DNA from 4 places in the Micromonospora sp. MGP-C2 genome. Region 1 is predicted to be linked to each of the others. Evidence: riboswitches for the same ligand, from Rfam matches in the RefSeq annotation. Region 1 holds a riboswitch; each other region holds the start of a gene.
What was found. A riboswitch is a leader RNA that binds a small molecule or an ion and turns the genes downstream of it on or off. The one in region 1 is predicted to bind cyclic di-AMP.
Positions count from the first base shown of each region.

Region 2: it holds a riboswitch for cyclic di-AMP, as region 1 does, so the genes downstream of both, AC3CF1_RS01110 (transglycosylase family protein) here and AC3CF1_RS11685 (coiled-coil domain-containing protein) in region 1, are expected to answer to the same signal.
Region 3: it holds a riboswitch for cyclic di-AMP, as region 1 does, so the genes downstream of both, AC3CF1_RS19950 (C40 family peptidase) here and AC3CF1_RS11685 (coiled-coil domain-containing protein) in region 1, are expected to answer to the same signal.
Region 4: it holds a riboswitch for cyclic di-AMP, as region 1 does, so the genes downstream of both, AC3CF1_RS29590 (C39 family peptidase) here and AC3CF1_RS11685 (coiled-coil domain-containing protein) in region 1, are expected to answer to the same signal.

Region 1 is NZ_JBYMEN010000002.1:2,650,215-2,652,405, forward strand. Features, by position in the region: gene AC3CF1_RS11680 (cation diffusion facilitator family transporter) at 1-677, shown strand, start outside; cyclic di-AMP (ydaO/yuaA leader) riboswitch at 791-922, shown strand; gene AC3CF1_RS11685 (coiled-coil domain-containing protein) at 928-1,992, shown strand; gene AC3CF1_RS11690 (hypothetical protein) at 2,158-2,191, shown strand, end outside.
Region 2 is NZ_JBYMEN010000002.1:351,979-354,169, forward strand. Features, by position in the region: gene AC3CF1_RS01105 (ThuA domain-containing protein) at 1-622, shown strand, start outside; cyclic di-AMP (ydaO/yuaA leader) riboswitch at 777-949, shown strand; gene AC3CF1_RS01110 (transglycosylase family protein) at 950-1,621, shown strand; gene AC3CF1_RS01115 (hypothetical protein) at 1,747-2,118, opposite strand.
Region 3 is NZ_JBYMEN010000002.1:4,360,511-4,362,701, reverse strand. Features, by position in the region: gene AC3CF1_RS19950 (C40 family peptidase) at 32-1,072, opposite strand; cyclic di-AMP (ydaO/yuaA leader) riboswitch at 1,086-1,221, opposite strand; gene AC3CF1_RS19945 (N-acetylmuramoyl-L-alanine amidase) at 1,473-2,191, shown strand, end outside.
Region 4 is NZ_JBYMEN010000002.1:6,434,424-6,436,614, reverse strand. Features, by position in the region: gene AC3CF1_RS29595 (hypothetical protein) at 1-52, shown strand, start outside; gene AC3CF1_RS29590 (C39 family peptidase) at 159-1,007, opposite strand; cyclic di-AMP (ydaO/yuaA leader) riboswitch at 1,240-1,381, opposite strand; gene AC3CF1_RS29585 (hypothetical protein) at 1,666-2,191, opposite strand, start outside.

The DNA.
Region 1 (2,191 bases):
AGCGCACCTTCGGGCTCTACCGACTCGAGGTGCTCGCCGCGCTGGCCAACGCCGTCCTGCTCTCCGGCGTCGCGATCTACGTGGTGATCGAGGCGATCCACCGCTTCGGCGACCCGCACGAGGTCATCGCCGGCCCGATGCTCGCGGTGGCCGTGCTCGGCCTGCTCGCTAACATCGCCGCCTTCGCCCTGCTCCGCGCCGGAGCCCGGGAGAGCATCAACCTTCAGGGCGCCTACCTGGAGGTGCTCGGCGACCTGCTCGGGTCGGTCGGCGTGATCGGTGCCGCACTGCTCATCACCGTCACCGACTGGTGGTGGGCCGACCCGCTGGTCGCCGTCGCCATCGGCGTGTTCATCCTCCCGCGCACCTGGCGGTTGGCACGGGCCGCCGTCCGCATCCTGGTGCAGGCCGCCCCGGAGCACCTCCAGGTGACCGCCGTGCACGACCGGCTGGCCGCGGTCCCCGGTGTGGTCGAGGTGCACGACCTGCACGTCTGGACGCTCACCTCCGGCATGGACGTGGCCTCCGCACACCTGACCATGGCACCCGGGGCGGAGGTCGGCGCGGTGCTCACCGCCGCGCGTACGGCCCTGCACGACGACTTCCGGATCGAGCACGCGACGTTGCAGATCGAGCCGGGTGCCGCCTCCGGAGCGTGTGGCTCGATCGAGTGGTGACAGCAGCTTCTCGTGACGACGCACGCACCGTCCGTCACATTGGCTGCAGCCGCCCCACCCGCACCGGTAGGCTCGGTCCCGGCCTCCACCAGGCGGCGCCCTCCCGGCGCCGGTGGTGGTCGCCGCCTAATCGCCCGCGAGGGCGAACCGGGGAACCACGTACCTGGGGTGCATCCGCGTCAGCGGTAGGGATCTTCCGTCCCGAACCCGTCAGCTAACCCGGTCGGCGGCTGACGGAAGGACATGCTCAGTGGCACCAGCACGACCACCCGCCGCCCGACTGGCGGCCCTGATCGTCGCGATGTTCGCCCTCGGCGTCGCGCTCCCGGCCGGCACCGCCTCGGCCGCTCCCCCGACCGGCCTGCGGGCCGCCGCACCCGACTCCGACGAGGAGGGCGGCACCCCCGCGCTACGAGCCCAACTCGAGGCGGCCAGCAAGGGCTACCTGGACGCGAAGCGCGCCCTGGACGCCTCGGTGCAGCGGCAGCAGCAGCTCGCCACCCAACTGAAGACCCTCGAGGTCGATCTCAACCAACGCAGCGGCAAGGTCGGCGAGATCGCCGGCGTCGCGTACCGCACCGGCCGGCTCAGCGCGGTGTCGGCGCTGCTCAACAGCGACAGCCCGGAAGGCTTCATGGACCGGGCAGCCGCACTGGACGCGGTGGCCGCCAACGAGGACCGGGTGCTGCGCGACCTGCTCAGCAGCAAGGACCAGGCCAACCGCACCCAGGTCGCCCTGAACGGTGAGATCAACGAGCAGCGCAAGCAGGTCGCGGTGATGGCCAAGCGCAAGGAGCAGGCCGAACGGGCCCTGACGGTGGCCACCACCCCCAAGCCGCAACCCGCCGCCGACACCGACTCCAACCGGGGCACCTCCGCCGCCAACGCGAAGGCCGCGCCGCGCAACTCCGACGGCTCCTGGCCGTCGGAGACGTGCAGCGTCAACGACCCCACGCCGGCCAGCGGCTGCATCACCCCGCGCACCCTGCACGCCCTCAACCAGGCCAAGGCGGCCGGCTTCACCCGATACGTCTCCTGCCACCGCCCCAGCGGCTCCGGCGAACACCCGAAGGGCCGGGCCTGCGACTTCGCGGCCCAGACGGGCGGCTTCGGCGGCGACGCCACCGGCGGCGACAAGACGTACGGCAACAACCTGGCCGCGTACTTCATCCGCAACGCCGACCGGCTCGCCGTGCTGTACGTGATCTGGTACAGGCAGATCTGGCTGCCCAGCAGCGGATGGAAGTCCTACAGCGGGGCGGGTGGCGACCCGTCCAGCGACCACACCAACCACGTGCACCTGTCGGTCTACTGATCCGGCCGTTCCCCAAAGTGTGTGATGCCTGTGAGTCATCAAGATGACTCACAGGCATCACGTTCGTCCGGGCAGCGCTGTCCGACCGGGCTACGTCGCCGGGCGTACCCCTGATGTCGTCGCTCGTCGGACGACCCGGCGGCGGTCGGCGGGCAGCATCGCGGTATGCCTCGGATCCCACCCACCGCCCGCAAGGGGC
Region 2 (2,191 bases), 2.3 Mb from region 1:
CGCCGATCCCTGGCACCCGTTGGCCGAGACCAGCGCGGCGATCGCCCAGCTCGTCGGCGACGCGGGCCCGGTGGCGATCGTGACCACCGTCGACCAACTCGCGACCGCACTCGACGGCGCCCGCCTCCTGGTGGTGAACGCCAGCGCCGACCGCACGGCCCCAATCCCGCAGGACGAGGAGTTCGGCCGCGTTCTCGACGCCTTCCTGGCCCGTGGCGGCAGCCTGCTCGCCACGCACAGCGCGACGATCGCGTTTCCCCAGCTCGCGACCTGGCGGTCCACGGTCGGCGCCGCCTGGGACCACGGTCGGACCTTCCACCCGCCGATCGGAACCAGCCTCATCCGACGCACCGACATCGAGCACCCGATCACTACCGGTCTCGTGGACTTCGAGGTGCACGACGAGCGCTACACCGACCTGGAGTTGCTCGACGGCGTCGACGTCGAGACTCTCTACGTCCACGACGAGGGTGGCGACACCCAACCGCTCGTCTGGGCGCGCACGGCCGGGAGCAGCCGGATCGTCTACAACGCACTCGGTCACGACACCCGGTCGTACGAGTCGCCGGGACACGTCGAGCTGCTGCGGCGCATCGTGCTCTGGCTCCGTCACCGCATCTGATCCGCAACGGTCCACGGTGGTCACTGCACACTGACCACCCGCCCGCAACCGCTGCGAGTGACGCCCCGCGTACCCCGGTGAAGAACTTCACAGGGGTTGGGCGATCGTCACCGACCGTGCCTAACGTCGGTCGGGTTCGCCACTGCGGACACCACGGCCGGCAACGCCAAATCCTGCCCCCGGTCGGTGGAACCCAGTCACCCGGGCAGGAGCGGGGGACCCAAACGTTCCTCGGTGCACGTCACCTCGGGGTGAAGCCGCCATCGTGCGGCCGGGCTCCTCGGCCCGAACCCGACAGCTCACCTCGCCGGCGTGGAGGAAGTTCACATGACGTCTGTCTACACGCCCCGTCACCGACGGGTCACCACCCGCCGTCTCGCCGTCGGCACCCTGGCCGTCGGTGCGGTCACCGGTGCTGTCGCCCTCTTCGGCCCGGCCGCCCCCGCGCAGGCCGCGGTCAACTGGGACGCGATCGCCAAGTGCGAGTCCGGCGGTAACTGGAAGATCAACACCGGCAACGGCTACTACGGTGGCCTGCAGTTCTCCCAGAGCACCTGGGCCGGCTACGGCGGCAAGAAGTACGCCGCCCGTGCCGACCTGGCCAGCCGCGGCGAGCAGATCGCCATCGCCGAGAAGGTGCTCGACGGGCAGGGCATCGGCGCGTGGCCGACCTGCGGCAAGAAGGGCGGGTCGTCCGGCGGCTCCACCGCGAAGCCGTCGACGAAGTCCACCGCGAAGCCGTCGACGAAGTCCACGCAGAAGCCCACCGAGCAGCAGGAGCGGCCCTCGCGGCGGGAGCAGCCGGCGACCCGCAACCACGAGCGCACCGCGCCGACCACGGGCGGCCAGACGTACCTGGTCAAGCCGGGCGACACCCTGTCGGAGATCGCCGACAGCCACCGGGTGACCGGCGGTTGGCAGGCGCTCTACGAGCACAACCGGCAGCTGATCGGGGCCGACCCGGGCCTGATCTTCCCGGGTCAGCGGCTCAGCCTCTGACGGTCTTCCCGCGTCAGCGGCTCAGCCTCTGACGGATGACACACGAACGCTCGGCCGGGTCACCGGCCGAGCGTTCGTACGTGTGGTGCGATCAGCCCGAGCGCCCGTACCCCGGGGGGAAGCCGTCACGCCGCGGAGGCGGATGCCTTCGACCCTCGGTGCGACGTGACCGGGCCGGCGTTCCAGCCCCAGCGGGGCGCCGGTGCGCTGCCCTCCCCGGACCAGCCCGTGCCGCCCTCCTCGTTGTCGCCGCCGTCGACGGTCATCTCGACCGGGGCGGGTGTGCTGCGGGCCAGTCGCATCGACTGCTCCGCGCCGGCGCGGGCCGCGCACGGCCAGGACTGCCCGGCGCACTGAAGGTTGCGGCACTGACCCTCGTCGTCCGGCTCGTGGGCGCTCAGCACGTCGATCGCCAGTTGCCAGAGCAGCGGGTCGGTTACGTCGTGCGGCCGTTCGGCAGTGCGACTCGGCCGGTTGCTGGTGTCGTCGTCGGACATTGTGGGTCCCCCCTTGTCAGGCTGTACCCCACAAGGGTCACCCGTGAGCCGCTGGTTAAACCGCCGACCTGCT
Region 3 (2,191 bases), 1.7 Mb from region 1:
GATCGCGACGGGCCCTCCTGGTCAGCCAGGATCAGCCTGGGCGGCCGTAGCTGTGGATCGGGCCGTCGTCGACCTTCTTCATCTTGACCGGTTGGCCGGCCTGCGAGGCGTGCACCACCCAGCCGTTGCCGACGTACATGCCGACGTGGTGGATGTCGCTGTAGTAGAAGACCAGGTCGCCGGGCCGCAGGTCGGCCTTGCTGACGTCCTTGGTGACGCGGCTCTGCTGGGCGGCGTTGTGCGGCAACGACACCCCGGCCTTCGCCCATGCGGCCAGCATCAGCCCGGAGCAGTCGTACGAGTTCGGGCCCTCGGCACCCCACACGTAGGGCTTGCCGATCTGCGCGCAGGCGAACTTGACCGCCGTGCCCGCAGCGCCGCCGGGATAGCTGCCGGGGCAGGGCGCCGGACGCAGCGGACCGCCGCCCCCGTTGCCGTACACCTTGAGGCGCAGCTTCTGCAGCCGGTCGATCTCCTCGTTGATCTGCTTCTTCTTGGCCGCCAACTGGGCCTCGGTGCGGGCCAGCTGGGCCACCATCTCGTCCAGCGGCGCCTTCTGCGCGGCCAGCTCGTCGCGCAGGTCGGCGACCTCGCGTACGTCCTGCTGCTGGTTGTGCGCGAACCGGTCGAGCATTTCGAGCTGGCTGACCACCTCGCTGGGTGACCGGCTGCCGAGCATCGCGTTGACGGTCGAGACGGTCTCGCCCTTGTACGCGCGTACAGCCAGCGCGCTGACCTTGTCCATCGCGGCGTCGACCTGCCGCTCGAGCGGGGCGATGCGGGCGGCCAACGCGTCCGCCTGCTTGCGCTTGACGGCAAGGTCGGCCCGGGTGGCGTTGTGCCGTTCGATGATCGGTTCGAGTGTGTTCCAGTCGGCGTCGATCTGGCGCTCGATCTCGGCGACGGACGGGTCGGCGTGGGCGGCCGTGGCGCTGCCCGTCAGGACGACGGCGACGCCGACCAGTGCGGCGAGAGCGGTGGTGAAGCGGGACCAGCGTGGGCGCGGCACGATCGACGTCGGGACGGCGAATGCCGACCGCTCGGACGACGGCCGCGGGGCATGGAGTGCCACCGGGGTTCCGTACTCCTTCTTCCTGACCGCCTACCGGGTTAGCTGACGGGTTCGGGCGGGAAGTCGGCGCCCTACCGCAGTGGCTGCGGATTCACCCCGAGGGACGTGGGTCCCCGGTTCGCTCGGAAACGACTCGGCGGTGTCGGTCCGTTACCGCCCGGGATGGGCGGAGCTGCTGTCGGGCCGACAAATGACCAGAGTAGAGACGCCCGTTACCGATCCGCAACCCGTACGGCCGTGACACTCCGTACCGATTGGGTGGGGGTCACCGACCGTGTGTGAAGAATTCTTTCTCAACAAGTAGATAGATGGAAAGGTATTGACGCAGACTCTCCAGCGGCGCGATGGTGACCTGACCTCTACCCGCGAGAATCTAGGGGGTTCGATGCACCATCCAACAGTGTCGGCCGGCTGGCGCGCGCTGCTCACCACGACCGTCGTCGCCGCCGCGAGCGCGGTGCCACTCTCCACGGCCGCCACCGCCGCACCCACCGCCGATCGCCAGCAGCAGTACGCCGCCGCGGCGACCGAGTACGGCGTGCCGACGGGCGTGCTGCTCGGCGTCTCCTATCTGGAGTCCCGCTGGGACAGCAACGCCGGCACACCGAGCACGAGCGGCGGCTACGGCCCGATGCACCTGACCGACGCCCGCCACGTGACCGCTTTGCCCGGGCGCGGCCACCACGACGCCGGCGCCGAGGACCCACGCGGTGACGACTCCCGGCCCTCCCGGGTGCCCGCGCCCCGACCCGTCGAGGCCCCCGCACCGACCGCCGCCGCGTTGCAGACCGTGGACGCGGCGGCCGCACTGACCGGTGCCACCCCCGAGGCGCTGCGCACCGATGCAGCGGTCAACATCCGGGGTGGGGCCGCGTTGCTCAGCGCGTACCAGCGGGAGTTGGGTGCGCCGGTCGGCGCGGACACCGACCCGGCGGCCTGGTACGGCGCGGTGGCCCGCTACGCCGGTGCGGACAGCGCCGACGCCGCCGCGGCCTTCGCCGACGAGGTCTTCACCACCATCGCCGCGGGCGAGTCCCGGCTGACCGACGACGGCCAGCGGATCACCCTGCCGGCGCGCGCGGTACAACCCGAGCGCTCCTGGTTGGATCGGCTGGGCCT
Region 4 (2,191 bases), 3.8 Mb from region 1:
CGGCGGGACGAAGTCGAACCACCTCGCGCTGTACGGCTTCATCGCCTACTGACCGCACGGCCTGCTGACGGCACAGGCTGCTGACGGCACGGACGAAGACGCCGCGGGCGCCGGCCCCTTGTGGGGGACGGCGCCCGCGGCGGTCCAGCGTGCCTGGGTCAGGCGGAGTAGCCCCGGCTGGCGATCCAGTTGGCCAGGTTGATCGTGGTGATCCAGTACGACGCGTCGGCCGGGTTCGCCGAGTCGGCGATCCGCACGGTGCGGCCGTTGTCCTTGTAGCCCACGACGGCGATGTAGTGACCGCCACCGTAGGAGTGCCAGCCGCCGTTGGTGTCGGTGGCGTCGCCGACGACGTTGGCGACCACGCCACGGCCGTCGGTGATGGCCTTGACGACGTCGGCCTGGAGCTGGTCCATCTGGGCCGGGCTGGGCGCGCCGGCGAACATCCGGGTCCGGTACGGGGAGCCCTTCACCTCGGCGTTGAGCACCCGGGTGGTGTCCAGGGCCGAGTTGGTGCCCATCTCGGTGGTGCCCAGCTCGGCGCCGAGCTCATTCTGGGTGCGGTCGACGCCGGCGGCGCTGAGCGCGTTACGGGTAGCTGCCGGGCCGCAGTTGTAGTACGTGTTCTGCGCCTCGTAGTCGTAGTCGAGCACCTTCGTCGCCGGCGGCTTCGGCCGCTCCGGCTTACGGGTCAGGTCCGGGTTGCTGCTGGCCTTGGCCGCGGGTGACGCGGCGGTGGTGGCCGGGGCTGCGGTGGTCGGCGCGGCACTGGCCGACGGGGACGCCTCGCGCACCTCGCCGCGGGAGGCGGCGACGTCGCTGCGCATCTCGGCGACAGTGGTCGCGGTGCGCTGGCCGGCCGGCGCGTCGTCGGCGGTGGTGAGCATGGCGCCGGTGGTGGTGGCGATGGCGAGGGCCGCGGCGGAGGCGGCAACGATCTGGTACGGACGCTCGGTGGTGAGGCGGCGGAGCTGACGCTTCAGGGTGTGCTTCACGGGGTCCTCCACGGATCGGGGGGAGAGCGGCACACCGGGGCCGGACCGGCATCCGGGCAGGCGCCAGCGCGCGGACGATGGTCCGCGGATGGTGAACCGCTCAGGGGAACGCCCGGCGTGGCCGGGCGGTTAGGCGATGACCCGGGGGGTCAGCTCACCGTCACTGGACGAATGAGCGGGGGCACCGCTACGCCGTGGAGGCGAAGGAACAACCGAGGGGTGGAAAGGTGCTGCACGAGGATGGAACTCCTTCCGACACCGCCTACCGGGTTAGCTGACGGATTCGGGCGGGAAGATCGCCCTACCGCGGGCCATGGCTCGCGGATTCACCCCGGACTTACTGATGGGTCCCCGGTTCGTTCATCACGATTGAGCGGGTCGGCGCGGCGTCGCCTCTTGCGATCGGTTACCGCACCGGACGGGACGACACTACTGGGCCGCCCACACCCTGCCAAGCCAGGTTCACCTGCGCAAACCCGAATTCACGCGCCAATTTCTGCGCGTCTTGCCGCTGACGTGACTCGATGGGACAAGCGGTTACGGAGTCGCCAACGGGCGACAACCGGACAGGCCGCCGATAATGCGGCCACAATCACGGGAACAATCGGGCCGATCGTGCCGGACGACCGATTCGGTATCGGCGTGACCCGGCTCACGTCACGGATCGGGCTCAACTGATCCGGGCCGGGCGCCACCGTGCCACGACTGCGGGTCGGAACGCCCCGGTCGCCGCCCGGCGAGCGGGCAGCGGGGCCGGCCGCAGCCGGGCCGCCGCCGCGTACGCCTCAGCGTTGAGGACGCGTACCGACTCGGCGGCCAGCTCCGCGTCCCGCCATGCGGCCCGCTCCCGGGTGGCGGCAGCCTCGTAGTCGGCCAGTCGCGCGTCCCGGACCGCCCGGCTGAGCAGCACCTCCTGCTCGACCGGATGCCGCCGGGGATCCCAGCCGCGCCGGTGCGCGAACACGTCGCCGAGCTGCGCCATGGTCAGGTCGCCCCGCCAGTACGCCGCCATCGCCGCCCGGTGCAGATAGCGCTCCCGGGCGGCGTACTCGGCGGGGGTGTGGGGGGTGCAGGGGGTGGGTAGCGCCCCGGCACCAGCGAAGCGACGGGCAGCGGTGTCCGCCTCGTCGTACCCGGCCCAGGCCCGCTCCATCTCCTCCTGAGCGGTCAGCCAGGCAACACGTCGTCGCTGGGCG